DNA from 2 places in the Paenibacillus xylanilyticus genome. Region 2 is predicted to be linked to the other one. Evidence: riboswitches for the same ligand, from Rfam matches in the RefSeq annotation. Region 2 holds a riboswitch; the other holds the start of a gene.
The links. A riboswitch is a leader RNA that binds a small molecule or an ion and turns the genes downstream of it on or off. The one in region 2 is predicted to bind FMN.

Region 1 (16,620 bases), 1.1 Mb from region 2:
CTTTTTTCAAACGGTTGATGATTACAGTTCCAGATGGTCCATCTCGTCATTTCTTAGATCATTGCGAATTTTTGCTTTTTTTGTCGCCATCTTTCTGCCGGGTTTTTTCATATCCGTTATTTCATTTCATTATGAAATTATACCCATGAAGCTGTTATTAACCCTTGGTGAATCAAGGGGCCAGGTTCCGTTTCCTCCTTTTGTGGAAGCGATCATCATGGAACTGACTCTTGAAATGCTAAGGGAAGCAGGGGTTCGACTTCCGGCTCCAATTGGTCAGACGGTGGGCATTGTTGGAGGTATTGTCATTGGTCAAGCGGTTGTACAGGCTGGTTTGATCAGCAATGTCATGGTTATCGTAGTCGCGTTTACAGCGATAGCCTCATTCATTATTCCGAATCAGGATATGGCTGCTGCTGTACGATTAATGCGTTTTATGATAATGGTTTTGGCCACCTGGTTCGGGTTCATTGGACTGGTAGTCGGCATGATGACTATAGTCGGCAGATTAATAACGTTGAACTCGCTTAACACTTCTTATAGTACACCTATTGCTCCATTCAGACCTGTAGATTGGAAGGATACCTTACTCCGGTTGCCGTTATGGATGATGAACACGGGCCCGATCAGCACGCGATCACGTCAGACAAGGCGCCAAGGAAATAGCAGGGAATGGAAGGAGAAGAATTAGTACATGAAGACATACCGCCCGATAACGACGCTTCAATTCATTCTTATGATTTCTACTTTCCAGATCAGTGTTGCCTTCCTGGCTCTTCCAAGAGAGCTTGCAAGACATGCGGGAACGGATGGTTGGATGACGGTCTTTTTGGGATGGGGACTCGTGATGTTAGCCTCCATGGCCATGGTGAAATTAATGAAATATAATCCGGATAGTACAATACTTGAATTAGTTCAGCGTTATATGGGCCGGTGGGCGGCAAAACTGGTTACTTTTCTATTTATGGTTTATTTTTTGCTGCTCGCCTATGATGGTTACGCGGTTGCTACGCTTGTCATTAAACTCTGGTTGCTGCCGACGACGTTAATTTATATTCTGGCCTTTCTGCTTCTGATCCCTACCTACCAGATTGCGCAGCATGGATTTCAGGTGATCGGGCGGTACACCGAAATTGTTTCGATGCTCTCCATGTGGATTCCCCTCGTTTATGTGTCAACGCTGAATCGTGCTCACTGGCTTTACTTGCTCCCGCTATTTAAAGAGGGTTGGCTTCCCATATTTACTTCCATAAAAATCATGATCTATCCCTTACTGGGCATTGTAATGGTTTTATTTTCTGTACCCTCATTTGGTGAAAAAGGAAAAGGCGATGACTGCTATGGTAATCTCCAATTCCCTGACTTGCCTGGCATATTTGGGGATCACCATTATTTGCTTTGTTTATTTTAGTCCTGATGAGATCGGAGAATACAATGATCCGGTGATTAGCATTTTGAAATCTATTGAATTTCAATTTATTGAACGGGTCGAAGTGTTGTTTATTGCATTTTATTTGTTTATCTTCTCATGTATTTGGATTCCCTCCATGCACATTGTTTCCAGATGCTCCGCCTCGTTGCTGGGAAAAGGTAAAGACAATATTCACCTTGCTGCATGGTGTATTGTGATACAGATCAGTTTTTTCATCTATCGCCCGAGTTTTATGGCAGCTGGACAAATCAACAATTCACTGAATCTCATCGGGTTTGTAATGGAATTCGTATTGCCTGCAGCCATTCTTTTGTATGTCGTTATTTTCAAGAAATGGAAGGGAGGGAAACGAACATGAAATGGATTAAAAAAACCGTTATTTCTATTGTAGTTTGCATTTGGTTGTGTTCAATCACAGGATGCGGGAGTGGCAAAACCAATTTGGAAGATGCTACCGTACCATTGGCATTGGGCTTGGATGTCGAAGACCAAAAGCTCCATTATTATGTCTCCGCACCTGTATTCAGCAAAGACATTCAAAAGAAAAGCCGCGAAGCGGAAGGGATAGCTGAGGGATTAAGATCGTCCAGGAATCAGCAGGATGCTCAATTTCCAGGTTCGGTAGGAGGACGGAATTTTCAGGTCATTGTTGTAGGGAAAGAATTACTTAAATATAAAGATTGGTTTAAAGTATTGGATGTGACCTTCCGTGATCCGCGAAATACGATTACCGACAGGATCATCGCAGTGGATGGTCCAGTTTCGGATATCTTTAACTTTCAATCGAAGGATCAGCCGCCAATACTCATGTTTTTAAAAGCGATTGTCGAATCAGGAAGCAAAATTTCGACTACGGTCTCAACAACTGCGCAAGAGCTGCATCGACAATTGTATGACCGAGCAATGACCCCTGCCATCTCGGAGATCAAGATTGAGAATAACAAGATCATGCTTAAAGGAACGACTCTCCTTTCTCAGCAAGCCCTGTACCGAACTTCACTGACCTATCAGGAAACTTCACTTCTTCAAATTTTGAAAAAGGAGGCGGGACCCGGAATCAGTCTCACTTATCCTGTGGATAAACTCCAACAAACTGTTCCGTATAACATAGATAAAGTAAGTTTTACGCTAGGAGGCACCTCAGTAAAGATTAAATCTTCTCATGAGAACGGGAAATTTCGATACAGGGTGAAAGTAAAATCAAATATTGCTATCACGGAAAAGTTTCTTGAATATGAACTTCAGGATAATTTCGGTGACATGGAGAAGAAGTTGAGCGACGGAATGAAAGTAGCGATTGAGAAGCTCATCCAAAAATTCCAGCAGCATGAAATAGACCCTGTCGGTTTTGGATTCTATGCACGGGCTTTTCACTACCCGTTGTATAAGGAAGTGCAGGACCAATGGGCAAAAGAGCTATCCCGTGCCCAGTTTGATGTCGAAGTTGATCTTCGAATCGCTGCCACCGGAGCAGTAGAGTAATCTAACGATCAAGACTATTTCCTATGTTTATGGAATACCGCAATATTTGTTCGTTCTTCTGGTGGTTAGGTGATTGGGATGGAGATGAAAGCCGACTTACAGAAGAACAACGAAACGCAATCGATCATGCTGTTAAGCTCATTGAACGAGAGTTACCTTTTGACGGATGTGACATTAAAATTTTAAGGACTCTCCTTGATTTAAACATAATAAATATTATGTAAACTAATTGTGTGCGAAAATGGATAATCGCAAAGTTATTGTTACCAAAAATCGAACACATAACTAACTCCGTGACACTTGGTATACTCAATTGATCACGAAGTTAGTTCGTTGTCCTTTTTCTTTAACTTAGACAGGGAAAAGTGGGTTTCCCTTCATTCCAATCCACAGTCCGGATGCTTCCAGCTGGCCAGCCAGTTGGAGCAGCCAGTCTTCACGACCTTTGGTTGCCATAACTTGAACGCCCATCGGCAAGCTATCAGCTGTAAGGTGCAGCGGAACACTCATCGCAGGCTGGCCTGTCAGGTTGGCGAGTTGGGTGAAGGGAGTGTAGGTGAGACTTGGTTCAAACATTTCATAGATCAATTGCTGCTGATGCACCTTGTCCAATTCGGTAATCTGCATCAGATGCTGAATTTGCTCCTCATGAGGAGTTAGCTCTCCAACCTTTGGTGCAGGAAAGGCATTAACGGGTGTGATATAGAAGTCGTATCGCTCGAATAGTGTAGACATCTGCGCTGCAGCCACGTCCCATTCGGCAAGACTGTGAACGAATTCCGCGGCCGATACCTTTTTGCCTGCCTCAGCCAGCACCCAAGATTCAATTTCCATATCGCTCGATGTCAAAGATCGGCCCATCGCATGCTCCATGGAGGCGATCATTGCCGCCATTTCACCGCTGTTCATCATATAATAGTTCTCCATCAACCGAACACCGTTGACCGGACTCAATTTTTCCTCCACGTGATGACCTTGTTCCTCCAGCCACCGAACCAGCTTGTACACTGCTTCCTTCGCATCCTCGCTAACAGGGGTACCTACCGGCGAATCCGTGGTATATGCGATCTTCAGTTTGCGTTGGTGCGGATAGCTCATATCGGCCAAGTAACTGCCCGGAAAGAGCGGGGCATGAAACGCGGCTTCAGGCTGAATGACCTGCAGGGTATCCAGTAAGGCGGCACTGTCTCGCACAGTCCGGGATAGTGCGAAGTCGATGGATGCACCTTGCCATTGCCGACCAACCCCTGGTCCAACAGGAGTCCGTCCCCGAGTAGGTTTTAGTCCGAATAGTCCACTGAAGGAGGCTGGAATGCGGATCGAACCACCGCCATCACTGGCTCCGGCCATGGGTACGATTCCCGAAGCAACGGCTGCAGCTGCACCTCCGCTTGAACCCCCTGGTGAATGATTCGTATTCCATGGATTGCGACTCGGACCATGTAGACGTGGCTCAGTAATGTTTTTAAGGCCAAATTCAGGTGTGTTCGTATGCCCAATAATAACGAAGCCTGCATCCCGGAGTCTGGATACAAAGTTAGAATTGCGCAAAGCCCAATGATCCTTCAGAAGACGGGAACCGGAAGTCAGAATTTCCCCCTCCAGCGATTGCGAGATGTCTTTGAGGAGCAATGGAACACCTGCAAAAGGCTGTTCACCAGGACGAACATAGCCGGCTTCCTCGCGTGCGCGTGTTTCATATGTACGAATGACCGCATTAAGCTGCGGATTAACTTCTTCTAGGCGAGCATAAGCCGCTTCCAGCAACTCAACGGGGGAAACTTCCCGTGAGCGAACCAGTTCAGCCAGACCTATGGCATCATAGGACGTATATGAAAATGAAGACATGACGATCGTTCCTCTCCGAATATATGAAATAGTATTAATACCTGTCCATATGTCATCGTACCACTGGAATTATAAAAAGACAAAAGGCACTGCCGATCCAGAAGGATGTGCAGTGCCTTTATGATATAAATAAGATCTTTATTACTCTGTCCGAAGCCTAGGCGCTGCGTCTGCAGCTGTGCCAGATCGTTCCTGCTGTTTGGATATAGCGAACAAAGCAATCCAGATGAGAATGAATCCAAGCAGCTGCTCCCATGTGATGAGTGTCCGGAATGCAATCCAGTTCACAAGCACACCTGCCATGGGGAAGCTCAGCTCAGCCAATGTGGCCACGGAAGCTTTGGTGGACGAGAGACCTTTATAGTATAACAATAGACTCAGTAAACCTGGCAATAGCGCCTGCCCCAGAATGTTGAGCGCAACCGCTGCCTGTTCTCCAGCGCCGGATGGCAAGGTCCACGCTGCACCCTCGTTCCAGGTCATGAAGATCAGCAAGGGCAGAGCTACGACGAAGCGGAGGGAGGTGACCGTCTCATAACGGGTTTGCCCCAGCATCAGTCGGCCCATCACCGTAGAGCCGCCCCATAAGGCAGCAGCGCCAAGTGACAACAGGCTGCCCGCATGAATCCAGTTGTTCCAGTTTCCAAGCGGAAGTGTAAACCCGAATGTAAGCAGATAAGTTCCGATAAGAGCAACAACGAATAACCAGCCGAAGCGGCGCGGCAGTGTTTCCTTCAATAAGAACTTCGCTAAAACAATCGCGAAGATGGGCTGCATTTTTTGCAGCAACAAAACGGTATTCGGATCATTGTGTGTCAGTGCAAGCGTGAATAATACGGTTGCCAGTGCAGAGCCGCCCCATGAGATAAAGATAACGGCGATCCAGTGACGGGCTCGCAATTGTTTCAGGTCGGCGCGGAATTTCCATAAGACGGGTATAGCGACTAAGCTCACGATAATATGTTCCACCAGTACAATTTGAGTAGAGGTCATCGTTTGCAGCAAAATGATGCGGAACAATGGATCTACGCCCCATAGGGCTGCACCGAGAACAACGAGCCAAAATCCGGTATTGCTTCGTTCCTTGCGATAAACGGTTGATGCATGCTGTGTCTTTTCCATATTCAGGACTCCTTCGTCAGAACACGGAATCTTCAGTTGGCAAAATCGACAAAAGCCCCCGTTTTGGCATACACCAAATAAACGGGGGCTCATCCATGAACATATCGTCAGGAAAGAAACCTTCCCATAGGCGGTATGTCATGTGTTGATCTTCTCTCATCCGGACTGTACCGTCGGCCTTGGAGTCACACCAAGTCAGTCGCTGTTGTCCTAAGCAGTCAACAGCGAGTCGCGGGCTGGTTCCGATTGGAACATCACCGCCGGTTGGGAATTGCACCCTACCCCGAAGATCCTATTCAATTTATAGGTTATAGTACAAGTTGTAACATTAATAAGTTCATCTTATTCCTGTAAGCGCTAGCAGTTCAAGCATTTTTTTAGAAAATGATGTTCCAGCTTCCTTGCTGCCTGCGCAGAAGCACAATCTGACCCGCGTGATAAGCGTCGTGAAGAACCCAGCGGGCAAGCGTTTGAGCCCAGTTTTGTTCGGAATCCAAATAGGCTTCTTCAAGTCTGGAATCCTGCAACGTAACCAGGTTATTGTGCAACTGGTCTGCCAGTTCAGTAGTTCGCTCCACAAGTTGGCTCCAGCCAACTTGGTCCAAGGGGTCACCAGGACTGCCAAACGTAGCTTCATTCGATTCGGCAGCGGGTACAGGTGGAGCTTGACCTTGAAGACGCTTTAAAATCCGCTCGTTGTAATAATACATATGATTGACCAGCTGCCATATGCTCAGTCCTCCTGAAGGAGGGATCCAAGCTGCCTGCTCTGAGGTCAGCCCTTCAAGTGCCTTCGACAATGGGACAATCCAGTTACATTGATCCCAGGTATCTTCTTTTTGAATAATCAACACATCTAATGCAGTTGTTACAGACGTCATCTTTAAAGTTCATTCCTCTCTAGTGGAACTCATCTCATGACTTGCGTCTTCATGCTTGTAACTAGCTAATATAGTTTGAAATGGTTACAATTAATATAACACAATCCAAAAGAAAGTAACCATCTTTTTTCGATTTAGATAGTTACAGTAGCGGAGGTTTAGATGGATAGGTTATGGACAGATTTTGTGAATAGCGACTATCATGATTGGCGCGGCGGGGATCGATCTGAAGATAGACTGGGAAAAGCAAGCTGGCAGCAGGATTTCTTGAATCGTTGGCAATTAGAAGCACAAGTGCCGGCATCGACTGAAGAAGAATCCACCATGAGAAGCTTTAGAGATGAGTTACAGTCTTTGGCTATCCGTTTGTCAGCGGGAACGACCCTAACGGAGAAGGATCAGGCATGGTTAAATGACTTTATGCGAAGTGGTGGGGTGATCAGACAACTAATCTCACAGGAGCAAGGACTGGATGTTAAGCTGGTTCCCATCCATGCACATTGGTTTCAGGTGATGGCCGAGGTCGCTGCTGACTTTGCCATGACACTGGTGGAGGGCGAAGGAAAGAGAATTCGATGCTGTGACAACCCGGACTGCCGCTGGGTCTTCTATGATGATACTCGCAGTAGAACACAGAAATATTGCGATGATAAAATGTGCGGCAATCTAATGAAGGTGAGACGTTTTCGAGCGAAACGTAAGCTGGAATCCAGCGGAGAAAAGAATGAAGTTTAAAAATTTAAGAGCAGTCATCACCATAGATAGTAGGTTTGGTGCTCATAATTGATAAACATTAACAATCGGTATATAATGGTTATGTACTAGCGAAAGTATAGTCGCAAATCATATGTAAGGACAAGCAATGCGAATCAGATCATTTTACAAACCATTACGATTGGAGAGGTGTCTCATGGGGACAGGTTATCTATTGAAAAACGGTTGTGTATTATCGATGGATGCTCGTATTGGACAGTTTAACAGGGCAGATGTACTTATTCAGGATTCTTTGATTGCAGCCGTTCAACCGAATATCGAGGTGTCCGATGCAGATGTTGTGGTGATCGACGCATCAGACATGATTGTCATGCCTGGATTGGTGGATACACACCGGCATATGTGGGAATCTCTTGTGAAAACAGCTGGAACGAACTGGTAGCTGCCCGTGTATTTGCAAAATCTGTACTATGGTGCCATGGGAAGCAAGCTTCGACCACAGGACAGCTACATTGCCAATCTCCTGGGTTCTTTGGAAGCGCTTAACGCGGGGGTGACGACGGTACTTGATTGGAGCATGCCATATTCACCTGATCATACCGATGGACTTATTCGTGGGCTGCAGGATGCAGGGATCCGGGCTGTCTTTGCTCACGGTGTTCCAGGGGAAACCGCCTATTGGAATCGGGAAAGTACCCTTTCATACCCGGAGAATATCAGAGGGGTGAAGGAGCGTTATTTCTCCTCTCGTGACCAATTGGTCACGTATGGACTAGCGATTCGCGGCCCAGAGTTTAGCCACTGGGATACGACGGTGCAGGACATTCAGCTCGCAGAAGAACTGGACGCAATTTGTTCCATGCATGTCGGGTTTGGCAGCTGGGGATCAGCTGACCGTTCCATTAGCCGAATGTACGAGGCAGGACTGCTTACCCCGCGAATTAATGTCGTTCACGGCAATACGATGGGCATGGATGAATTCAAAATGCTGGCAGACACGGGAGCCTCTTTGTCAGTTACGCCTGAAGTAGAGATGATGATGGGTCATGGCTATCCGGCTACAGGATATTTTCTCGAACATGGTGGCACGCCAACGCTTGGTGTGGACGTGGTGACTTCGACAGGTGGAGATATGTTTTCACAGATGAAATTTGCGCTGCAAGCTGAGCGTTCCAGAACAAACGAGTTATTGCTTGCGCAGGGTGAAATGCCGGGAGAGCTGAGTTTGCAAGCGAGTCAGGTACTGCGATTTGCAACTTCGGCCGGTGCACAGGCTTTAGGGCTCGAGCGAAAAACAGGCTCAGTCATACCGGGAAAAGAAGCGGATTTAATTATGATTCGTACAACGGACCTGAATTTGTTCCCCGTTCACGATCCAATCGGTGCTGTTGTGCAATTCGCCAATCCATCCAATGTGGACACGGTCTTTGTTGCAGGAAAACTTGTGAAGCGAAATGGTAAGCTGCTGCATGTGAACCTGGACGACATTCGAAGCAAAGCGATGGAAAGTAAGGAATATTTATTAACCCAGTATCGATTGTCTGATGCGGATCGGATTGTATTTTCTTAAAGAATCTGCAGAAGTAAAGTAAAAGAGCCGTTACATAAGCACGGCTCTTTTTTATTAAATCCATTTCGTCATATTTACAAAACCAATCGGTATTAAAGCAAGGGTTGTTGACAAATATAACGCTTTCCACTAAGATAGCCATATAAGTTAATAATGAATTTAATCAGGATTGTTACTGATCAGCAGGCAAGACCGATTGATGATGCAAACATGCAGAATGGTTCTTCATGTATGCATAATTAATGGTCTTTTTTTGTTGTCAAATTTTGTTAACGTTTCATGTTAAAAGGAGATTCCTATGAAGATCACACGAATTATTAACAATAATGTCGTCTGTGCAGTGAATGAAAGACGCCAGGAGATGATGCTTTTAGGCAGTGGCATTGGTTTTCAGAAGAAAAAGGGAGACAATGTGGACACAGTCAAGATTGAAAAAGAATTTTTTCTGAAATCCAAAAATGTATCAGGCAAATTATATGCCCTGCTGGCACAAATCCCGATGGAATATATTCGTGTGTCCGACAGTATTATTCAATACGCCAAGCAGTCCTTAGACAAGGAACTTAATGAAAATATATATCTGACGTTAACGGATCATATTAATTTTGCTGTGGCGCGTTATAATCAGGGGATGAATTTTAATAATGCTTTGTTGTCTGAAATTAAAGCGTTTTACTCCAATGAATTTCGTGTAGCCATGAAAGCTCGGGATATGATTAATGAAGAATTTAATATCTCGCTGCCTGAAGATGAGGCTGGATTCATTGCGCTTCATATTGTTAATGCTGAACTGGGTTCCGATATGGAAGAAACCATGAAGATAACGCAGTTTATTCATAAAGTCTTGAATATTATTCGATATCAGTTTAATATTCGTTTCAATGAAAGCTCGCTCCATTATTCCAGACTTGTTACTCATTTGAAGTTTTTCGCGTATCGCTTGTTTAATAATACCGTTGTAAAAAGTGGCGATAGTGATTTTCTCCATATTATTAAAGAAAAATACGTGCAAGAATATCAATGTAGTCTCCGTATTGCGCAGCTGATTCGAGTTGACTACGGAAAAGAACTGACGGAAGATGAATTGGTGTATTTAACGGTTCATATCAAAAGGGTTATTGATGAAGAGAAGGATTGATTCATCAGCCCACTATAATGACTATACTAGGATTGTTACTGGTGAGGCAGGCAAGACCTAGAGTTCCATCGTGTATAGAGCTTATCTATATTCGATAGAATTCTAGGTCTTTTTTTATACAAAAAAATGGTTAAGGGGGAGAAGTACATGAAACATGAAAGCACAGCCGCCGAGATTTTAAAGCTGGTCGGTGGAGAGAAAAATGTAGACAGTGTAACGCACTGTGCTACCAGGCTGCGATTTAATCTAAAGGACGAGAAGGTCGCGAATGATGAAGCTTTAAAAAATGTACAAGGTGTTGTGGGTGTTGCCAGCAGCGGTGGGCAGTATCAGGTTATTATTGGTAACGAGGTAAACAATGTGTATAAAGCGTTGACCCAGCTGGGGAACTTCGGAAGCAAAAATGATGCTCCATCAGTGAAAAAAGGGAAACTGACTACGCTTCTGGACACCATCTCCGGTATCTTTACACCCATTCTGCCAGCCATGATTGGTTGCGCCATGATCAAAGCCGTTCTGCTTATCTTAAAAACATTCGATCTCGTTGATCTGGATGGACAGTTTAATACCATCATGACCTTTATCGGTGATGCAGCTTATTACTTCTTGCCGATGCTGCTTGCCTGGAGTGCGGCAGTTAAGCTTAAGGCTAACGTAGGATTTGCGTTAACGATCGCAGGTGTGCTGCTGCATCCCACCTTTGCAGCGTTGATGACTGCAGGTGAGCCAATCACGTTCTTGGGGCTGCCAGTCACTTCTGCGACGTACACTTCGTCGGTCATACCCATTATTCTAGCGGTTTGGATTTTGTCCTATGTCGAACGCTTTGCCGAAAAGTATTCTCCTTCGGTCATTAAATCCATTCTTAAACCATTGATCGTGATTCTGGTTATGGCGCCACTAACGTTGATCGTGCTCGGTCCGATCGGTGCAATCGCGGGTAACTATCTTGCGTCAGCTGTTTCATTTGTCAATACACATGCAGGATGGTTGGTTTCTGGTATTATCGGCGGAGCCTTCCCTTTCCTGATTATGACAGGTATGCATTATAGCTTGGGACCTGTGGTGCTCACTGCGTATGCACAGACTAAGACGGATAGTATCGTTGGCCCAGGTATGCTTGTACACAATATTTCTCAGGGTGCAGCTGCCCTTGCAGTCGCTTTGAGAACGAAAAATAAAGCGTTCAAACAGGTTGCATATTCTACCAGCATAACTTCATTACTCGGAATTACCGAGCCCGCCTTGTTTGGTGTAAATCTACGCTTGAAAAAGCCATTGATCGCTGTAATCGTTGGTGGCGCTGTAGCCGGTATTTATGTTGGATTGTTCGGTGTAGCTCGATCGGCTCTCGGAATTGCAGGTATAGCTACGCTGCCGGCATTTATCACGTATCATCCATGGAATCTGGTTCATGCGGCCATTGGTTGTGTGATTGCATTTGTAGTTACCTTCTTAATGACTCTTATCTTGGGATTTGAAGATGTACCTGAGGATGGAAAGACTCAAGATTCACAAGAAAAATCTCCTACAACTAATCGTGTGACTGTTGCTGACGTTTCGGAACGTGTTCTTACTGCACCATTAACAGGAAAAGTTTTAGAGTTATCAACGATAAAAGATGAAGCATTTGCATCGGGGGCGATGGGAAAAGGTGTTGCCATTGAGCCTACGGTTGGGAAACTTGTGGCACCTGCTGATGGCGTCGTATCTGCAGTGTTTCCTACTTCTCATGCGATCGGCATTAGTACCAAGAATGGTGCTGAACTTCTGATTCATATCGGTATGAATACCGTGAAACTGAAAGGGGAGCATTTCAAGGTTTATGTCCAAGAAGGTGATGAAGTAAAAGCTGGAGATTTACTCATTGAATTTGATACAAATGCAATTGCATCTAAAGGATACGATCTGACTACACCGATTATTGTTACGAATTCAGATGATTTCGTAGATGTGATCAGCACGGACAAAGCATCCATTGCGATTGGTGAGAAACTCATCAAGATTATTTAAGGAGGAATTGGTTTCATGAATAATAAAAATGGTTTCCCGGACTCATTTATGTGGGGCGGTGCAACAGCGGCGAATCAATATGAAGGTGCTTGGAATCTTGACGGTAAAAAGGCGAGTACCGCCGATATGATGACGGGAGGAACCCATACGGTTCCCCGTCGCATTACCATAACGACTGAAGAGGGAGTTCATTATCCTTCTCATGAAGCGGTAGATTTTTACCATCATTACAAGGAAGATATCCGTTTGTTCGCAGAGATGGGGTTCCGCTGCTACAGAATGTCCATTGCATGGTCCAGAATCTTCCCTAACGGAGACGATGCGACCCCAAATGAAGCTGGTCTCCAATTTTACGACAATGTGTTTAATGAACTGAAAAAGTATAATATTGAACCGATCGTTACGATTTCCCATTATGAAGCTCCATTTGCTTTAACTAAGAAATTCAACGCTTGGGCTTCCAGGGAAATGATCGATTGTTACGTGAAGTATTGCGACGCCATCTTTAATCGTTACCAAGATGTGGTGAAGTATTGGATCACATTCAACGAGATCAATAGTCTTATTGTTCCGGCAGGTGCCTACTTGGCAGGAGGACTTCTGGTTGATAAAGATGGCGGTGTATTTAACAATACATCAGTAGACAGCACGCAGATGAGATTTCAAGCGCTGCACCATCAATTCGTGGCGAGTGCCAAAGCGGTCAAACTTGCGCATGAGATCAATCCAGACTTCAAACTAGGCTGCATGATCAATTACAGTCATGGCTACGGAAGTACATGCAGACCGGAAGATATGTTACAAGCGCTGAGAATGGATCAAATCAACAACATGATGAGCAGCGATGTGCAAGTTAGAGGGGAATACCCTGACTTTGCGAAGCGATACTTTGAAGAGAAAAATATTCATATACAAATGGCCGAAGGCGATGAGGAAATTCTGAAACAAGGCTGTGTGGATTTCTACAGCTTCAGCTACTACAAATCTCATGTGGTAGGTACACGACCAGAGGGGGATGAAACCCAAGGTAACGTTTTCGGTGGATACAAAAATCCATATCTGAAAGCCACAGACTGGGGTTGGCAGATCGATCCGGTTGGACTCCGGTACGTGCTGAACCATGTATATGATCGGTATCGCATCCCGATGATGGTTGTAGAGAACGGCCTGGGTGCAGTTGATGTCGTTGAAGAGGATGGCACCATTAACGATACGTACCGAATTGAGTTTTTACGGGCTCACATTGAACAAATGAGAGAAGCAGTCCGTGACGGCGTTAACCTGATCGGTTACACAGCCTGGGGCTGCATTGATATTGTTAGTGCTTCCACGGGTGAAATGGCCAAGCGCTATGGCTTCATACACGTGGACAAGGATAACGAAGGCAAAGGCACGCTGAAGAGAAGCAAAAAGAACAGCTTCTACTGGTATAAAAAAGTGATTGAAACCAATGGACAGGATTTGAGCTGGGAGTAAAGCTCGTCTACATCTTTGGCCGAAATCATTGGTCGAGAGACACCTGTATGACACATAAATATATTGCATTGAAAGGAGCCGCTAAATGTAGCGGCTTTTTTCTGTATATAAATGATAGGAGGTCCACTATCGACGAGAGTAGGGGTGGAGACGTAGCCTTCAGACGAATTTTGGCGCGAAGTGACAGCGGAAAAAGACGAAAAAGTTCTTTATTTACGTAAATGCTTATAACAACGATTTAAGGTGGTTTATGCCTTTATAAAAGCACTCAAAAAACTGCGCATAATATAAATTATACGCAGTTTTGTTTTAAATCGATTTTCATTTGGCGACCTATCCAACAGTTCATGATATTATTCGCCTCAAAAGCACAAAATATTACTGTGATTAAAAATAAATTTAGCATAGCAACGCGACAACGTGTAGAATACGATAGATTTTTGTAGGTGATCGGTATTATAGAACAAACGACTTTTTTATAGAACAGATCGAGATGAAGCAGCTAGGAAGATATACTTCAATCTACGTTTGTAATGAGAGGAACATGTCTATGTCAGAGAATCAGAAACGATCTTCGCTGCTTCGGAAAAAGCCACTCACCTTCGGAGAAGAAAATAGTGCGTTAAAAAGGGCACTAGGTCCTTTGGACTTAACAACGCTTGGAGTAGGAGCAATTATCGGTACAGGGATTTTTGTATTAACAGGAGTTGCGGCGGCAAATTATGCTGGTCCTGGATTAGTGCTCTCCTTTTTGCTTGCAGGCATCATCTGTGCATTCGCTGCACTATGCTATTCCGAATTTGCATCGAGCGTACCTGCTTCAGGGAGTGCATACACGTATAGTTACACTGCCTTCGGTGAAGTCATTGCCTGGATTCTTGGCTGGGATCTGATTCTGGAGTATGGATTCGCCAGCGCGGCCGTGGCCAGCGGATGGTCCGGTTATTTTCAGTCGCTGCTGTCAGGCTTCAGATTACAGCTTCCGCATGCACTCAGCAGTGCATACAATCCTGAAAAGGGGACCTATTTCGATGTTACCGCAGCAGCCATCACGTTACTGATCACCTTCCTGCTCACTCGCGGCGTCAAGGAGGCTGCCCGTGCCAATGGTATAATGGTGGCGATCAAAATTATTGTCGTGCTGATTTTTATCGGAGTGGGTGTGTTTTATGTACAGCCTTCCAACTGGCAGCCGTTTTAACCGTTTGGCATCTCAGGAGTAACCGCTGGTGCGGCGACGGTCTTTTTTGCTTATATTGGATTTGATGCGGTTTCCACGGCAGCGGAGGAAGTCAAACGACCTCAGCGCGACTTGCCGATCGGCATTATTGCTTCCTTGGCAATCTGCACTGTGCTGTATATCGTTGTATCCTTGATTTTGACAGGCATCGTGCCTTTCCACATGCTGAATGTTAGTGATCCGGTTGCCTTTGCGTTTGAATTCGTGAATTTGCATGGGCTGTCCTGGATTGTGGCTCTTGGTGCAATCACCGGGATAACAACCGTTCTGCTCGTTATGATGTATGGGCAGACCCGCCTATTGTATTCCATGTCACGTGACGGATTGCTCTCCCCGGTATTCTCCAAAATCAGTGGTAAAAGTCAAACACCGGCGACAGGTACATGGGTGGCAGGTATCATCATTGCGCTATTCTCGGGGTTCATCTCACTCGGTCATCTGGCTGAGCTTACCAACATCGGTACATTGTTTGCATTCGCAGTCGTCAGTCTGGGCATTATCGTTCTGCGAAAAAACAACCCTGATCTCAAACGCGGCTTCAAGGTGCCTTTTGTTCCATGGATTCCGATACTGAGTGCGATTGGTTGTGGATATCTGATGACCCGTTTAGCTGCTCTGACATGGATTACGTTTTTCGCTTGGCTGGTTATCGGTCTGATCATTTATTTCATGTATGGACGTCACTACAGTCACCTAAATCCTCTGCGGAAAGGATCCATAGCTGTTGATCAACAGCCGGTGAAGTCAAAGGGAAGTAAATAATAAATAAAAATGGCTATGTATCACTAGATTTTTCTACTGCACACTTACTATTTCACTACCCCATACTGCCTAGCTTACACTAGAGCAATATGGGGTTTCCTGTTCTAAAGCGAAGGGGGAAAGAAAAAGAAAGTTGGCTTTAGACCTATATTCGGGTATCTATTAAAGTACATGTCCATACTCGACTATACCCAGCTCAGGGTTGCGGCCAGTTCAAATATGACATATATTGAGGGATGTGACATGCCATCAGACATAGGAGAGGGGATGTATCATGAACACATCAATACATACGAATCAGCTTCATCTGAATCCGAATTTCGGGTTTGCACTAGCAGACTCTGTCGTACTTGCAGAGGCAAAAGTGAATATCTCACATCCTAAGGGGAAAAATGCCACGAAGCTGGAAATGGACCCGGATCGCAAGCTGAAGGATGGACGCAAGGTATCCGTTATTGCACAGCAGCTTGATGCGCCGATTCACCGGGATGACGCTGCGATCATATATGGTCAGGAGCTGGGGTTCGTTCAATATCCTGTTTCTTTGAAACCTGAAAGCACGATTTTCTTAGACTCCATAGAAGGGATTGAGCAGCCTATACCGTGGGGATGGACCGATTTTGCAGAGGGTGATTACGAGCTTCGGATTTCATTGCACCTGAAAACGCCCCGGATTGCCGAAGGTCCTCTGGAACCTGAACAAGAGGCTATGGTAAAATACGCTCAGGTCATTACGGTATTATTGAATTTGTTTCCAGCAGAAGCAATTCCGCATTCAACTGCCGTTTCATCTACATGGAGCAGAGATCATCATGTATTTGACGGGTATGGCAGTGGTGGATTTATATTGGCGGATTTGCCGCGCATGTCAGAACGAGTGGAAGAGCTGATTGATTCCGGTGATCATAACTTGATTGAACAATTCGGTGAGGGCGATCTCTC
Region 2 (16,620 bases):
CATACGTCCGATCATGGAATCCGGGCCATATGTTTTAATTAGATCCGTTGTAAAAGCAAGAGAGCCTGTCCCGGTTAATGGACGTAATATGCCGAGTGGCAGTACTTCTCCGGGAACGCCCATCCAGGATACAAGCGGAGCGAACAGACTGATAACATAATCCAGTGCGCCTGAAGCCCGGAAAACACTGATGGCTACCATCATTCCCACCAGATGCGGGATAATGCTGATCGCTGTGGAAAATCCATCTTTTGCTCCATCAACAAAGGATTCATATACCGGAACTTTTTTAGTAAACGCATATAAGGGAACGAACGCGATAATAACCGGAATGGCCCAGACGGAAATCCAGTTGATGAAGGTTAACATGATGGATTCATCCTTTCATGCTGGAATTACGGCTCTTTATAACACGTGGCGGTCTGTTTAAGGTCCTGTTCCTATACCAGCGATCTGCCATAATGGCGGCGAGTGTGGCGATAATCGTTGCCATCAACGTGGTGCCTACAATCTCTGTTGCATTGGCTGAATGATAGTTCAAACGAATGGCGATAAGAGTGGTCGGGATAATGGTTATACTTGCCGTATTTAGTGCGAGCAATGTACACATTGCAGGGGAAGCCGTTTGTTTATCGGGATTCAGCTCCTGCAGCTGCTGCATGGCCTTGATTCCCATTGGCGTTGCCGCATTGCCGAGACCAAGCAGATTAGCGCTCATGTTGGACAAAATATAACCCATAGCCGGATGATTCCGGGGCACATCAGGAAACAAAAAGGCAACAACCGGACCCAGCAGTTTGGCTATTTTGCCAAGCAATCCTGCATCTTCTGCCATTTTCATCATCCCCATCCAGAAGACAAGCACACTAATTAATCCAAAACATACGGTTACACCCGTTGCCGCCCCATCAAAAGCAGCCTGGGTAACAACTTCAATATTTCCTTTCGCGGCTGCAAAGCCAAACCCGACAACAATCATCATAAGCCAGATTACGTTAATCAAGACGTTAAAACCTCCTCTGGAAGCACAGTACATCGTGTTGTACCACATGAATGACATACTCATGCTTCCTGATGATTATGGAGATAACAAGTGACCTAGCACCGCCCGCCATGCCGTTGCCCATGTTGAAACTTCACCAATCTCGCCAAGTGCTGCTTCTTCTGACTTCGGCTCAGGTGGGATATAGCTGCCTTTGCGATACACCGGGATTGAACCAATGAACTCCCCTTTGAGCTCCAGATCAATGCGCCCAGCGAGGCCGAAGGACGGATCCAGCTGCTCCTCATTCTTTTCGCTTCTGGTCTCTGATGAATTGGTCGTTAGCACCAGCTTTTTGGTTACGCCCGACTTCTCGCTCTCTGCAAGCGGATAAGTAAATCCACGTCCCGTAATAACATCCGTGTTAGCCACTGGCTGCTCTTTTTGAGCAATCTCCACCAAAGGGAAATTCTCAAATCCAAAATCAAGCATGCGTGCATGATCATTCCAATCATCTACATCATTTAACGTGACGGCAGCCAGCTGCTGACCATTCCGGGTTGCGGAGCTAACCAGGCACCTAAACGCCTTTTTGGTATATCCGGTTTTCACCCCGTCAGCGCCTTCATACAATCGCAGCATTTTATTTTTGTTGTGCCAAGAGTACTCCCAACTCTCATTCGGATTAGGCGCTGATTTGTCCTCAGTAGCAACGATTCGTTTGAAAACAGGATTGTGCAGTGCATAAGCCGTTAAACGGGCCAAGTCATTGGCTGTGGAATAATGTCCATCTGCATCAAGACCGTGTGGATTCATAAAATGCGAATGCTTAAGTCCAATTTCCTCTGCCTTTTGGTTCATTAACAGGACGAAGCCTTCTTCTGATCCACCAACATGCTCTGCAATAGCAGAAGCGGCATCATTGCCAGACCTCAGCATTAAACCGTATAACATGTTTTCCAGTGTCATTTCTTCTCCCAATTTGAGATAAAGGGATGACCCTTCCTTGGCAAAAGCGGTTGAGGATACTTTTACTTTGTCATCAAGTTTCCCTTGTTCAATGGCAACAATGGCTGTCATGATTTTGGTCAGACTGGCAATACGCAGTTCCTTATCTCCGTCCTTGCTGTACAGGATTCTTCCAGAAGTCACGTCAATAAGCGCTGCACTCTGCGCATGGGTTGATGGGCTAGGGATCGTTCCTTGAGCTCCAGCCACCTGTATGAAAGGCAGCAGCAGCAGCGGTACAAGCAAACCAATCATTACTTTCTTAAACATTCGCATCAATTCATTCCTCCGGGTCACTGGAATCTTGTACTAACTTATGTTCGGACAACCTAAAGTATGTCCCATCTTTCCAAACAGCAAAAATCCCTCTCACAAAGATCTGTGATAAGGGATCCAGATAAAGCGGCTTAGCTGTAAGTGGTATGATCCGGTGTAACGCGTACGCCAGAGTCATCATTTTGAGAGGTATTACGCTGGAACATCCCCTGTAATCTGTCAAGAACATAAGGTGTAGAATCAATGAGTTTCTCAAACAGATGAGTGGAGTTGTCCAGTGGCACGATGTGCACGCCTTGTTTTCCAACAACAAGGAAGGCTATCGGGCGAATGGATACGCCACCACCACTACCTCCACCGAATGGTGAAGCAACGTTGGCTGAATGAGCACTTTCAGTCTTTGCACCAGGGACCGAGCTGCCTTCTTTGCTCTTTCCATCATTCACATGAAAATCGCTGCCTCCAGCGGCGAATCCAAAACCGACTTTACTGATCGGCAGAATAACCGTGCCGTCTGGTGTTTCTACCGCATCGCCAACAATGGTATTAACATCCACCATGGCCTTGATATTCTCCATTGCGGTTTCCATTAAGCCTTGAATTGGATGATCTGACATTTGAATTCCCTCCAGTTTCAATTTGAACTAGGTTTGATCTAACCATATCATCCCCAAACCTGAACAGACTATGTAAGTCTCAGAGCAGAACAAGCAAGGAAACAGCACCCAACATTTATGGAGACACTTTCACGATTTCAGAACCAATTGCAACCAAGATACAGTAACGAGCTGCACGTATCCCAATTAGCCTTGTTGCTCCTTCAATTTCTGCTTGTGTCTGCGTCGTTGTTCCCGTAGTATTTTCAGCCACATCCGCCATCCGCCATCCACTTCTAGTACCCGTGTCATTAGCCTCACTCCAGCGAGCATAACCGCCGTAATACGAATTTTCATTTTGCAGTTCAGTTCTGTTTGAAACTCCAACTCATCTTCCCAAACAGGAACCACTTCAAGCATGGGCGGACGTTTAAATTGTATCTGATACGACAAAAAACCAATGATAATCGACTTGATGCTCCATACCCAGCCCGTAAGAATAGCGGTGTGTGCTGCATCTCCGATACCTATTCGGGTCGACCAGGACAGCTGGGTTATATGTAGACGGTTCAGCGTCTGCCTTGCCCAGATTTTGAGTGCATCCGTAGCCCTCATCATGATCTTTACGTCTTTTGCCCACTTTTTGACTTTACGTTTGTTGATACGCTCATGCCCTTCTGCTTCTCCGTACGTATGATTGACATGCTGTTCGGTTTTCACCAGGAAACCTTCTTTCATGTTACGAAAGACGATACTTGGTATTTCATAGTTAATACGTACAATTCCGTAGAAGAGGCGGACGTTGATCCGCGCGAAATCATCGCTTTTATGTTTACGGAACGTAAAATGCACATGAACATTCGAGATGAGAACAGCGGCAAGCAGCAGTGCGGCGAACAAGCCGATTCCTCCAAGCCAAATCCACACAGGCCTTACCTCCAAGCCCTCAATTCTTTACACGTCTAGTATGACACTCTATATAGGAAATAATTCACGGCTGACCTGAAAATTCCATTCAGGAGTTGAAATTCCCGCGTTTGCTAAGGATTCATGGCATGCAAAAAACCGCTACCTTATCAGGCACCGGTTTTTTACTGTTTATTACTGTTTCCTAGAACCATTCGATCTTACGAATCCAGATCCTCGTCATGTACCTCATCATGGTTATCCATATTTTCATGGTCAAACTCATTGAGATCATTGAGATCCGTGCTTCCCGAGTCCACCTGTTGTCCATCCAGCTTGTTAAACAGCAGCTGTGTCTCTTCTTCCAGATTCTCAGAGTCTTCAAACAAACCTGGCTCCGGAAGATCTTTAAGTGAAGCAAGTCCAAAATAGTCGAGGAACGATTTGGTTGTTCCGTACAATATAGGTCGTCCAATCGCCTCGGCTCGTCCTACTTCTTCAATCAAATCCTTATTGACCAGTGTATGGATGGCCCGTTCGGATTTCACACCGCGAATCTCTTCGATCTCAATCCGTGTAATCGGCTGACGATACGCCACAATGGCAAGTGTTTCAAGTGCAGCCTGAGATAACGAAGTCCGTGCAGGAGAGTATGCCAGCTTTTCAAAATACGCAGCATGCTCCGGAAGCGTTCCCAACTGGACCACTCCCGCAATTTTGAGAATTTGAACGCCTCGCCCCTGGTTCATGAAGTCGGCGATCATTTCCTCTACGGCATCTGATACCAGCTCCACCCGCTGATCCACGATCTCGGCAATTTGTTTGATGCTTAGACCTTCCTCTCCGGACAAAAAGAGCAGCCCCTCAATAATCGACTTCAATTTCGGAAAATCCATGATTCCTTGCTTCCCCTCTCCACTCCATAACGATATCCTCAAACATCCGCTCCTGATAACAGACAATCTGTTTCATCTTCATCAGTTCCAGTACAGCCAAAAATGTGACTACAATTTCATGCCGGTAAATCTGATCATCCAGCAGTTTGGAAAATAACAGCCTTCCTCCCGGTCCCATACTCTCCAGAGCTCCAAGGACATCACGTATACGATCCTTCACCGAGATCTCATCACGCTGAATTCGTGTAACCGTTGTACGCTTCTCTGCCTTACGCAGTGCCTTCTGAAAAGCGGCAATCAGATCCGAAGTATGCAAACCCTCTACAGGATTGGATTGGGTCTCCACAGGCATATACGGCCTGAGGTCCTCAGGCTCTTTGGAGAAAATAAGGCTCCGTTCCCATTCCCGCTCATGTAGATGACGGGCTATTCCTTTGTATTTGCGATATTCTATCAGACGTGCAATCAGCTCCGCACGTGGATCATAATCTTCTTCTTCCATATAATCATAATCCTCAAAGTCTTCAATCACCGGTGGTTTGGGCAGTAAAAGTTTGCTCTTGATGGACAGAAGCGTTGCTGCCATTACCAAAAACTCACTCGTAATATCCAGCTCCAATTCCTGCATCGAATGCAGATACGCCATATATTGATCGGTAATATCGCTGATGGGAATATCCTGGATATGAATTTCTGCCTTATCGATCAGATGAAGCAGCAGATCCAAAGGCCCTTCAAAAGTTTCCAGTTTATATGTAACTACCGTCACTAGACGAATCCTCCCGCCAGAAAAATACAAAACCCCGCTAAGCCGCCGAATCCGATCTCCCGAATTCGTCTGCGCAGAGCAGGGCACTACATTAAATAAGCACTATTTTAGCTGTTTCGTCAAGTTCGCCATTTCAATTGCAGCCGTGGCAGCATCCCAACCTTTGTTACCAGCCTTCGTACCAGCACGTTCAATCGCTTGTTCAATATTCTCCGTTGTAACCAGACCAAAGATCGTAGGCACGCCCGTTTTGAGGTTAATGGCTGCCACTCCTTTTGCCATTTCGTTGCACACATAATCATAATGTGTCGTTGAGCCACGGATAACCGTACCCAGTGTAATGACAGCGTCATATTTACCGCTCTCCGCCATTTTTTGTGCAATCAGCGGGATTTCGAAAGCTCCTGGAACCCAGGCTACGTCGACTTCACTGTCCTGCACGCCGTGACGTTTGAACGCATCGAGTGCTCCGCTGAGCAATTTGCTTGTGATAAATTCATTAAAACGTCCTACAACCACTCCATATTTTAAACCTTCCGATACCAAATGTCCTTCAAAATAGTTCGGCATTTAAGTCATCTCCTCTAATGTATAATGTAATGTAATTAACCGATTGTGAGCATTTATTTTTCCATAAATTACATGATCAAAAAGATTAGTTTTTCTCTTCGTTCTGTTCGATATCATCGAACTTCAACATATGCCCAAGCTTCGCCTGCTTGGTATGCAGATAAAGCGTATTATCCTCGTTCTCTTCCATCTGGATCGGAACACGCTCCACCACTTCAAGACCATAACCTTCAAGGCCTTTGATTTTGCGGGGATTATTCGTTAACAGACGAATTTGGCGAACGCCGAGATCCTTCAGAATCTGTGCACCAATACCATAATCACGCAGATCAGCGGCAAACCCGAGTTTCAGGTTGGCATCTACGGTGTCCAGCCCTTCCTCCTGCAGCTTGTAGGCTTTGAGCTTGTTAATCAGTCCAATGCCTCTGCCTTCCTGTCTCATATACAGCAGAACGCCGTTGCCTTCATCATTAATCTGTTTGAGTGCTGCATCGAATTGTGGTCCACAGTCACAGCGATGAGAGTGGAATACGTCGCCTGTAAGACATTCGGAGTGAACACGAACCAATACGGGCTTGGAAGAGTCGATTTCACCTTTTACCAATGCTACATGCTCTTTATTGTCCACTGCATTCGTATAGGCTACTGCTTGAAACTCGCCAAAATCCGTAGGCATGCGGACAGCCACTTCGCGTTGAACCAGCTGTTCCTTCTCATTACGGTAACGAATCATGTCCTGAATACTAATCAGCTTCAGGTCATGCTTGCGGGCAATCTCCTGCAGATCAGGCAGTCTCGCCATCGTGCCATCTTCTTTGATGACCTCACAGATCACACCAGCCGGATAGGAACCGCACATGATGGCCAGATCAACAGCAGCTTCCGTGTGGCCGGCGCGGCGGAGCACGCCTCCGTCTTTGGCAATGAGCGGGAACATATGCCCCGGTTTACGGAAATCACTACTTTTGGCTTCCGGATCAATTAGACCCTTCACCGTAATGGATCGTTCATGTGCAGATATGCCTGTTGTTGTATCCTTGTGATCCACGGAAACTGTAAATGCCGTTCCATGGAAGTCCGTATTTTGCTGAACCATCGGCTTCAGGTTGAGCTCATCCGCACGCTGCTGCGTAATGGGAACACAGACCAGGCCTCTGCCCTCGGTAATCATGAAGTTGATGACTTCAGGAGTAGCCTTCTCTGCCAGCGCGATAAAGTCCCCTTCATTCTCCCGATCCTCATCATCCACAACAATGACGGGTTTGCCGCGCATCAAATCGTATATCGCTTCCTCTATGGGATCTAGTATGGATTGATCTGACATAAGTTCCCCTCCAGTCTCTCTTTGTAATGGTTATGTTCCTTATGCAAAGCCATGGTTGGCCAAAAACTCTTCACTGATGCTTTTCGGTTTGCCAGCCCCCGTTTCGGGATGCCCTTTGCCGTAATGGAGCAGGTGGTCCACATATTTCCCCAAAATGTCACATTCAATGTTGATGGTATCCCCCGGCTTTTTCACCTGAAGCACCGTTTCTCCAATAGTATGAGGAATAATGGATACGGTAAACGAGGCTTCTGTTGTCTTCACCACAGTGAGACTAATGCCATCGAGGGTTACCGAGCCCTTTGGAATCAAATATTTGAACAGTTCGTGGTCGTCAGGTTTGATCTCAAAAACAACCGCATTCTGATCACGTGTGATCCCGCCAATGACTCCCGTACCATCCACGTGTCCTTGTACGATGTGTCCACCAAAACGCCCACCCGACTGCATCGCCCGTTCCAGGTTCACTTTACTGCCTGATTGCAGCTGACTCAGATTAGTATGACGGTAGGTTTCAGGCATGACATCTGCGGTAAATCCTCCGCTTTCCAGCGTCGTTGCCGTAAGACATACTCCGTTTACAGATACACTGTCACCAATCTTCAGATCGTCCATGATGGCGGAAGCTCCGATATTCAGGACCAATGCTTCGCCTTTTCGACCGATACGCCGAATCTGACCGACCTCTTCCACCAAACCGGTAAACATGCTGCCGCCTCCTTATGCTTATATCTTGCCTTGCTCATTCGGTCCGTTATTCAGGCCAGACAGGGATTCCACCAATACTGATATTATCTCCAACTTGCTCAATTTCCAGCTGATTCAATTGAATGGCCTGACTCATGCGCTCCACTCCTTCAAATCGGAAGCTTCCCGGTGTGTCGTATCCGCCCACAATCTTTGGAGCGATAAACATCAACAGCCGATCGACCAACTTGGCTTCCAGCATGGCACCATTCAACGTACCTCCGCCTTCAAGCAGGATGGAGCCGATTTCCCGTTCTCCCAGCTTGCTAAGCGCACTCAGCAGATCCACACGTGGCCCGGGACCACAGCGGATAATTTCTACACCGTAGGCTTCCAGACGTTCGGCCGCCTCAGGGCTCGCCTCATCGGTTGTAAGTACCCATGTCGGTGCGAGTCCATCCTTGACCATCTTGGCTCCAACCGGGAGACGCAGCTTCGAATCGACAACAATTCGCACAGGACTGATCCCTTCCACTTGAAGGCGGGTGGTAAGCTCCGGATTGTCTGCAATAACCGTATCCACACCAACCATGATGCCCTGATGACGATGGCGGAGTGCATGTACGATTTCCCGTGCGGGTTCGTTGGAGATCCATTTGCTGTCTCCACTGCGGGTTGCAATTTTACCATCCAGCGTGGATGCCGTTTTTAAGGTGACAAACGGCAAACCGGTGGTAATGTACTTAATGAATTTTTCATTCAGACGTCTTCCGCGCTCACGCAGAATGCCAACTTCAACCTCAATGCCTTGTTGACGCAGCATACTGATTCCTCTGCCGGATACCTGCGGATTTGGATCCTCACAACACACCACGACACGCTTCACTTTCTCGTGAATCAAACGTTCGCTGCATGGCGGCGTCTTGCCATAGTGGCTGCAAGGCTCCAGCGTAACATAGACCGTACTGCCCTCAGCATCGCTGCCAGCCATATTCAACGCGTGTACCTCCGCATGGCCCGTACCCCGCTTGAGATGACTTCCCAGACCTACAACCCGGCCTTCTTTTACAACAACACATCCGACGACAGGGTTAATCCCCGTTTGCCCCTGTGCACGTTCTGCCATATCCAACGCAAGCCCCATATAAAATTCATCATTGATCATTTCCAAGTCCGGTCACCCCACGGTTAGAATCTTAAATTATAGGCCTCCCATCGAGCAGAGAGGCGGTTATACCATATCCAAATAAAAAATCCCCACTCGAACAATCGTTCGGGTAGGGATGATGAGAGACATGTGTCACCAGCAGGATGTCGTTGATACGATTGCCAACAGCACTCCGCCATAGTTCCATTTCAGGCAAGTGAAAGCAAACACATACCTAAAGAACACAATTACAGGTAAAGAGCTTCTATGATGTGGCATATGTATGGAAACTGCCGGATAACCGACTTTCCCTGCACAGAAATAAACATCGTCTGCTGTGCAGCAACGCATCTGCGGAATGCAGTCCAATTAAGGCTGCACCCTCTCCTTCTCCCATCCAGACTATACTGTCGGTTCTGGAATTACACCAGATCAGCCATCTGCCACAGGCAGACAGGTCACGGACTTTGCAACAGTGCTGGATAGATATCCTCACACAGGTGCATCACCGCCGGTAGGGAATTGCACCCTGCCCTGAAGGATCGCTTTCGTTATTAATTGGATGTTAGCACTTTAACGCCGAAAAATCAATTGTTTTTTGTTCCTTTTTGTCACATACTAACTTTTAATAAGCAAAAGGATATAAAAAAACCGCTTCGTCTTATCAACGAAACGGTCATTATTATCACTAAGGATAACGATTAAACTTCTACAACTTCAACAGTTTCCATTTTGTCGCGACCTTCGAAAGCATCTACGAACTCCATACCTTTGGTTACTTTACCAAATACGGTATGTTGTCCATCCAGATGCGGCTGTGGCTGGTAGCAGATGTAGAACTGGCTTCCACCTGTGTTGCGGCCTGCGTGTGCCATTGCAAGTGTTCCGCGCTCATGTTTGTTAGGATTGATCTCACAGTTGATTGTGTATCCTGGGCCACCTGCACCCGTTCCGTTAGGGCAACCGCCTTGTGCAACGAAGCCTGGAATTACGCGGTGGAACACAAGACCGTTGTAGAAGCCGGAGTTAGCCAGTTTCTCAAAGTTTGCCACTGTGTTTGGAGCTTCTTGATCGAACAGGTCGATTAGAACTTCTCCGCCGTTTGCCATTTTGATTTTCGCTTGTTTCGCCATATGTAAATGACTCCTTTCGTATTGACCATCGTTAGTGGTGCCATTCTGCATGACCCTGGGCCAAGCTCTATAGCACTTTTCTTAGTGTACACCGAAATGAGTCCAACCGCAAAATAAACCTCAATTTTTTTCTGCAATGTTGGGTTTAAAGGCAAAAAAAAGACAAAAAGGAATGTTCCTTTTTGTCTTTTTTACTATTTCGTATTTCTTAACATTAACGGGTTACAGGCTGTTTAGCGATACGCTCAGGCACGAGGTCATTCTGAATGATGTCCTGATACGTTTCACGACGTACAACCACATCACCTTGGCCGTCTTTGACAAACACAACTGCCGGACGACGAATCCGATTATAGTTGCTAGCCATGGAGTAGTTGTACGCACCTGTGCAGGCAACGGCAAGCAAATCACCGCTCTGAACTTTAGGCAGGTCCAGATCCCAGATCAACATGTCGCCGCTCTCGCAGCATTTACCGGCAATCGATACGGTCTCTTGAGCCGACTCATTTGCACGGTTGGCAAGTACAGCTTCATATTTGGATTCATACAGCGCCGGACGCGGGTTGTCCGTCATGCCGCCATCCACTGCGACATATTTGCGTACACCAGGGATGTCTTTGCTCGTACCAACGGTATACAGCGTTGTACCTGCTTCACCAACGATACTGCGGCCTGGTTCAACCCAGATTTCCGGAACGTCATATCCAATTTGGGCAAAGTGATTTTTGACAGCATCTGTGATGGCTTTAACGTATTGTGCGACTTCAAGTGGAGTATCCCCTTCTGTATAGCGGATACCGAATCCACCGCCCAGGTTAACCACTTTGAACGCTACGTTGATACGCTCATATACGCTTGCAGCGAATTCAGCTACACGTTGAATCGCCATTTGGAAGCCTTCCACCTCAAAGATTTGAGAACCGATGTGGGAGTGAACACCCAGCAATACGAGGTTGGACTGTTTGGAAGCCAGCTCAATCGCTTCAAATGCTGTTCCGTTACCGATATCAAATCCGAATTTTGAATCTGTTTGACCAGTGGAGATATATTCATGCGTATGCGCTTCAACACCAGGCGTCACGCGAAGCAGGATGTTCACTTGACGATTTTTCTCTGCAGCTACAGCCTGCAGCAAGTGCAATTCGTTGAAGTTATCCACAACGAAGCAGCCGATCTCGGCATCAAGTGCCATTTCAATCTCTTCCAATGTTTTGTTATTGCCGTGGAAATGAATGCGTTCAGCAGGGAATCCTGCTTGCAGTGCTGTAAACAGTTCACCGTCCGAAACCACATCCAGGGAGAGCCCTTCTTCCGCAGCGAGAGCACACATCGCCATAACGCAAAAAGCTTTGCTTGCATATGCAACTTGGAAACCAAGTCCAGAAGCACGGAATGCATCCATGTATTCTCTGCAGCGATCGCGAACCAATTGCTCGTCCACAACATACAGTGGTGTTCCAAATTGTTCTTTCAAGTCCGTTGCATCTACTCCGCCAATTTCCAGATGGCCTTGAGCATTTATTTTACTTGTACCATGTAAATACATAATCAGCATTCCTCACTTTTTATATACTGGAACAGCTTCTTCTATTCCAATGATTTTACACCAGTATATCAAATTCGTCAGCGAGAAGAATGGATTTTTAGGCAGATCATTTGTGTTTTTTACTTTTTCGCTTTTCACCATCCGGATCGTCGGACATTTTGGTGTTATCTCTTGTTTTGTTAAATGATGGACGTTTCTTACTTTCAAGCAGAGGCATACGGAACAGGAAGTTTCCCAGGGCCTTTGCATTAAACGGTATAAACGGCCATAAGTAAGAGGAATTATAGGACCGATGTATGGTCAGCGCTATAATGAGTAAAGTTGTACCCACGACAAACCCCGGCACCTTGAACATGGCAACAGCAATCAGCAGGACCAGCCTCACCAGCCGATTCGCAAGCCCCAGCTCATAGCTTGGTGTCGCAAACATACCGATGGCAGCAATAGCCATGTACAGAACGACCTCATTGACAAAATATCCTGTTTTTACAGCGATGTCCCCGACCAATATGGCTGCAATCAAGCCCATTGCCGATGCAAGAGGTGTAGGGGTATGAACTGCCGCCATACGCAGCAAGTCGACCCCAAGTTCAATCAGAAGGAACTGCAAAATAATCGGGAGCTTCACATTCTCTTGGGGACCAATAAAATCCAGCCCCATCGGTTTGAGCGCAGGATCAATCACCATCAGCATCCATAGCGGCAGCAAAAACAACGAGATTAATATGCCGGCAAAGCGGACCCAACGCAAGTAAGTTCCCATAAACGCAGTCTGTCTGTTCTCTTCTGCATGCTCACACAGATCGAAGAAGGTTGTAGGCAAAATCATGACACTTGGCGATGTATCAACGAATACGACGACTCTTCCTTCAAGCAGGTGCGATGCTGTCACATCGGGCCTCTCCGAGTAGCGTACCAGAGGGAATGGGTTCCATCCCTTATTGATAATCGCTTCCTCCAGCTGTTTATCTGCTGCCGGTATGCCATCGACATCTACCCGTTTGATTTTTTCGCGGACCGAATCCACCTGCACTTTATCGACGATATCGTCGATGTACACTACGCAAACATCGGTTTGTGTTCTTCGGCCCACCTGCATGATCTCGAACTTCAATCCAGGGTCGCGAATTCTGCGTCTTACCAATGTCACGTTGGTCAGCAGTGTTTCGGTAAAGCCATCCCTTGACCCACGGACTACGCGTTCGAGAGAAGGCTCTTCGGGTGATCGTACCGGATAACTCCGTGTATCCATCACTAATACGGAGCGGTCCCCTTCAACAAACAAAGCACTCATCCCCGTAAGAACCTTGTTGATGACAGCACTCATTTTATCGACTTTCTCAACCTGGATATGTGGAATGTAGCAATCGAAATACGACTTAAGCGCATGGCCTGATATTTGATCAGGGGTAAGATAGGTCAGTCTTTTCAACACTTCCAGCAAAATTTCGTCCTTTGCAAATCCCGTCAGCATCAATAATCCGACATTTTTGCCTCCCAGGACCATCTCTCTCATATTCACATCAAAGGACTCCCCGAGACCCAAAACCTGCTTCAATGTATACTTGTTCTCACTCATGCGAGCGGAGATATCATCCCTGTCCTGCCAGTACTGTACCGATTCTTCAACACTATCGGACATCTCATCCTGCTTCTTTTTTTCGTATGCCCTGCGCTCCTCTTCCTTTTGAATCTCATAAGGACTCTTATGCATCAGCTCTTCGGGTACTCCCTCACCTGAACCCTGTCCAGCATTATCAGATCTCACATCCATTTTCTTTCCTCCTTCGATTCCTTGGCCTAACGCTGGTATACAAAAAAGTCAAATAAGGAACCTGTCATTTTGCCCAAAATCATGGCCAGCAGCAGTCCAAACAAATACGATTTCATGCCCAGACGTTTAGCAAGTACTGGCAGCACATTCAATACCTCGGTCAGTGCCGCGGCAAGCAAGCCGATAAACACACCGCAAAAGCACCCAATAATCGGACTCAGGATCAGTATCCCATGTACCTTCCAATGCCAGAAATCCGCGATGGTTCCGACGAGCGACCCTCCGATCAGTGCCCCTTCATACCAATGCGTTTTGTCATAAGAACGGGTCAGCTGTGCCAATCTGGGGATCATATCAAGCACGAGAATGAGGGCGATCACACCACTACCTACGGCAACTCCTCCCGCAATTCCAAGTACAATACTGATCGCACCATTAAGAACGCTCATCGGCATTCATCTCCCCGCGTTCCTGCTCATGCATTCGTTCGGTTTCTTCAATGACCACAAACTTGTCTACATTTTGCTGATATAAAAACATTTCCACTTCAAGCGGAGTAGGTTCTTCATTCCACTTTTTCTTGAATAAATGATTAAAGAATACAGCCATACCAAACCCGATTCCGATGGAGTATGCCACCTGAAACAGATAAGGATGCTCGTCCCGGCGACCCGTTATCATTTCCACGATTCGAATTTGAACTTCCTGCATGTTCACATCTGCATGGAAATTCATGATGGTCAGGGCCGATCCAAAGAACAACAGCAGCCAGACCAGGATGAATAGAGATTTGGAAGGTTTGCCCGTTCCCGCAACGACCTCAACCAGCGTATGCCCCGAACCAATAAGTTCGACGGTCACTTCCGGCAGCATGCGCCGTATCTGCGGGATGATCTGCAAGATGTCAATCAGGATCAGATTGCCGTCCTCCGGTCCCGGGCGCAGCAGTTCAAGCTCAAGCAGCCTTCGTTCCCCATCTTCCGGAGAGGTTAACACATGAGCGATATCACCAAGCTTGACGCCTCTGCCCCTCTGGATGCGGATACGGCTGCGCAGACGAATGTAGACCGTTGGAGTGGGTGTCAGAGACATCCGAAACACTCCTTTACTGCGTAATTTAGGTTAGTATTTGAAGAATGTGCAAATTTATTACATTCGGGTTGGAAAAAAGGTTCGGGTACTCAGACGCTCCGGGATGGATCGGTCACTGGCCGCTGTTCTTCGAATGTTAAAGATTAGTACTTACACGCGGACACTTCGGCGGCAGACCAACCTTCCGATCGCTGTTGACTCCAAATTTCCCTAATTAAATTCTCTGTTGTAGAAATTCGGAGTCAAAGGCGATCGCTTCGCTTCTTCAGGTTTATTCTGCCGCCTGCGTTGCTAGTGTAAGTATGAAGTAAACCTCCTGCGCTTCGCTCCTTTGACCGATTCCATCCCTCCGCTGCACATGTCCCCGCTTTCCAAAAAAATTCAATAAATATCCTGGGAAGTGATAGAAGGAAGGTGCACAAACATCCTTTTCCACAACAAAAAAGCCGCCATGTGGCGATTAGACTGGATAACCTGGCAGAAAAACACTTAATTGTTTCGTTCCTCTTGCTTCTTCTCGGCCAGCTCTCTTTTGTATCGTAAAGGCGTCTTTTTCATACTTTTCCGAAACTGATTAATGTAATAGCTCGTGCTGTTAAAACCGACCTCATACGCGATTTCGGTGATGGTTCGGCCCGAGAACCGCAGAAGTTCAATGCTTTTTTGGATCCGGTAATCCATAACATATTGCATGGGTGTAGTTCGCAGGATTTGCTTAAAATAGCGACATGTCTCCGATCGGCTTAACTGTCCAGTCCTTGCAATATCCTCCAACCTGACCGGGTCGGCATAATTTAGATGAATCCACTGCAGCATATCCTTCATTCTTCTGCTCCTGGTCATCTCGGATGCATCATACTCTAACGCATAACCGTTCTTAATCAAAAGTGTCCACATATCCAGCAGCGCTGAAGCCACTTTCAATTCGTAATAAGGGGTTTGACATACAAGCTCCGTTCTAATTAACCTGATGACCTCCAAAATCTGTGCTCCCCAGGCAATGCCCCCATCTATATAGAGAAAAGGCAAATTGGTAGCCGTTATATAGGGGTGAACATACTTTACGTACAGATCTGAAGGCGCAGCAAGTTGGGGCGTCAAATTCAGACATAGATAAATGCAGTTACTATTCCCTCCATGATCTTCGGCCATATGCATGGCTCCACTGTTAATAAAAATGCCGTTACCTTGGGTTACACTAATTTTCTGGTCATTGATATGGAACAACGCTGTACCCTGGAGAACCGCAACAAACTGCAATTCATCATGCCAGTGAAGGGGGATGTGTCCATGTATGTTATTCACAATGGTTGTTTCATAGCAGGCAACAGGTAAAGTATCGGTCCGATGCTTCGTCATTTCCTTCAAATTATGATCAATGATAAATTCTGTCTTTTGCATAAGCCTCATCTCAATATATTTATATTTTTACGTGTGATATTGATATTAATATATCCCATTTCTCCTTAATATAGCACTATTCTTATATTTAAAGGTGAGGCGATCAAGAGTGACAACATCTGCAAGTTCCAAGATATCGGGTATCCTCCTTGTTCTAACAGGAGCCATCTGCTGGGGAATCGGAGGAACCGTATCGCAAAAATTGTTTCAACTGGATGGTATTGAAGTCAATTGGTATGTAACCGTTCGATTGCTAAGCGCAGGTATTCTGCTTCTGGTTATTCAATCTTTTACAAACGGCAGATCACAGATTATTGATGTATGGAGAAATAAAAAGACAGCTGTACAACTAATCCTATTTGGATTAGCAGGTATGCTCGCTGTACAGTATACGTATATGGCTTCCATTAAACACGGTAACTCCGCGGTTGCCACTCTCCTTCAGTACCTTTCCCCCATCATGATCATGATCTACATCGCACTGCGGAAGCAGGCTGTACTCACGCGCAAGGA

Region 1: another riboswitch for FMN. It lies ahead of F4V51_RS14300 (DMT family transporter); the one in region 2 lies ahead of ribD (bifunctional diaminohydroxyphosphoribosylaminopyrimidine deaminase/5-amino-6-(5-phosphoribosylamino)uracil reductase RibD).

What each region holds. Positions count from the first base shown of each region.
Region 1 is NZ_CP044310.1:3,184,752-3,201,371, forward strand. Features, by position in the region: gene F4V51_RS14280 (spore germination protein) at 1-691, shown strand, start outside; gene F4V51_RS29260 (GerAB/ArcD/ProY family transporter) at 695-1,411, shown strand; gene F4V51_RS29265 (GerAB/ArcD/ProY family transporter) at 1,341-1,790, shown strand; gene F4V51_RS14290 (Ger(x)C family spore germination protein) at 1,787-2,914, shown strand; gene F4V51_RS14295 (amidase) at 3,266-4,762, opposite strand; gene F4V51_RS14300 (DMT family transporter) at 4,904-5,884, opposite strand; FMN riboswitch at 6,029-6,179, opposite strand; gene F4V51_RS14305 (DinB family protein) at 6,262-6,765, opposite strand; gene F4V51_RS14310 (CGNR zinc finger domain-containing protein) at 6,928-7,500, shown strand; partial or broken gene F4V51_RS14315 (amidohydrolase family protein) at 7,676-9,049, shown strand; gene licT (BglG family transcription antiterminator LicT) at 9,348-10,187, shown strand; gene F4V51_RS14325 (beta-glucoside-specific PTS transporter subunit IIABC) at 10,335-12,200, shown strand; gene F4V51_RS14330 (glycoside hydrolase family 1 protein) at 12,216-13,676, shown strand; partial or broken gene F4V51_RS14335 (amino acid permease) at 14,227-15,678, shown strand; gene F4V51_RS14340 (hypothetical protein) at 15,953-16,620, shown strand, end outside.
Region 2 is NZ_CP044310.1:4,258,790-4,275,409, forward strand. Features, by position in the region: gene F4V51_RS18815 (spore maturation protein) at 1-369, opposite strand, end outside; gene F4V51_RS18820 (nucleoside recognition domain-containing protein) at 377-982, opposite strand; gene F4V51_RS18825 (D-alanyl-D-alanine carboxypeptidase family protein) at 1,079-2,266, opposite strand; gene ytfJ (GerW family sporulation protein) at 2,398-2,883, opposite strand; gene F4V51_RS18835 (DUF2953 domain-containing protein) at 3,070-3,789, opposite strand; gene scpB (SMC-Scp complex subunit ScpB) at 3,990-4,664, opposite strand; gene F4V51_RS18845 (segregation and condensation protein A) at 4,633-5,433, opposite strand; gene ribE (6,7-dimethyl-8-ribityllumazine synthase) at 5,536-6,003, opposite strand; gene F4V51_RS18855 (bifunctional 3,4-dihydroxy-2-butanone-4-phosphate synthase/GTP cyclohydrolase II) at 6,089-7,327, opposite strand; gene ribE (riboflavin synthase) at 7,367-8,035, opposite strand; gene ribD (bifunctional diaminohydroxyphosphoribosylaminopyrimidine deaminase/5-amino-6-(5-phosphoribosylamino)uracil reductase RibD) at 8,082-9,185, opposite strand; FMN riboswitch at 9,543-9,707, opposite strand; gene F4V51_RS18870 (peptidylprolyl isomerase) at 9,863-10,294, opposite strand; gene lysA (diaminopimelate decarboxylase) at 10,509-11,840, opposite strand; gene F4V51_RS18880 (spore germination protein) at 11,947-13,554, opposite strand; gene F4V51_RS18885 (stage V sporulation protein AB) at 13,641-14,069, opposite strand; gene F4V51_RS18890 (stage V sporulation protein AA) at 14,050-14,706, opposite strand; gene F4V51_RS18895 (helix-turn-helix domain-containing protein) at 15,196-16,107, opposite strand; gene F4V51_RS18900 (DMT family transporter) at 16,217-16,620, shown strand, end outside.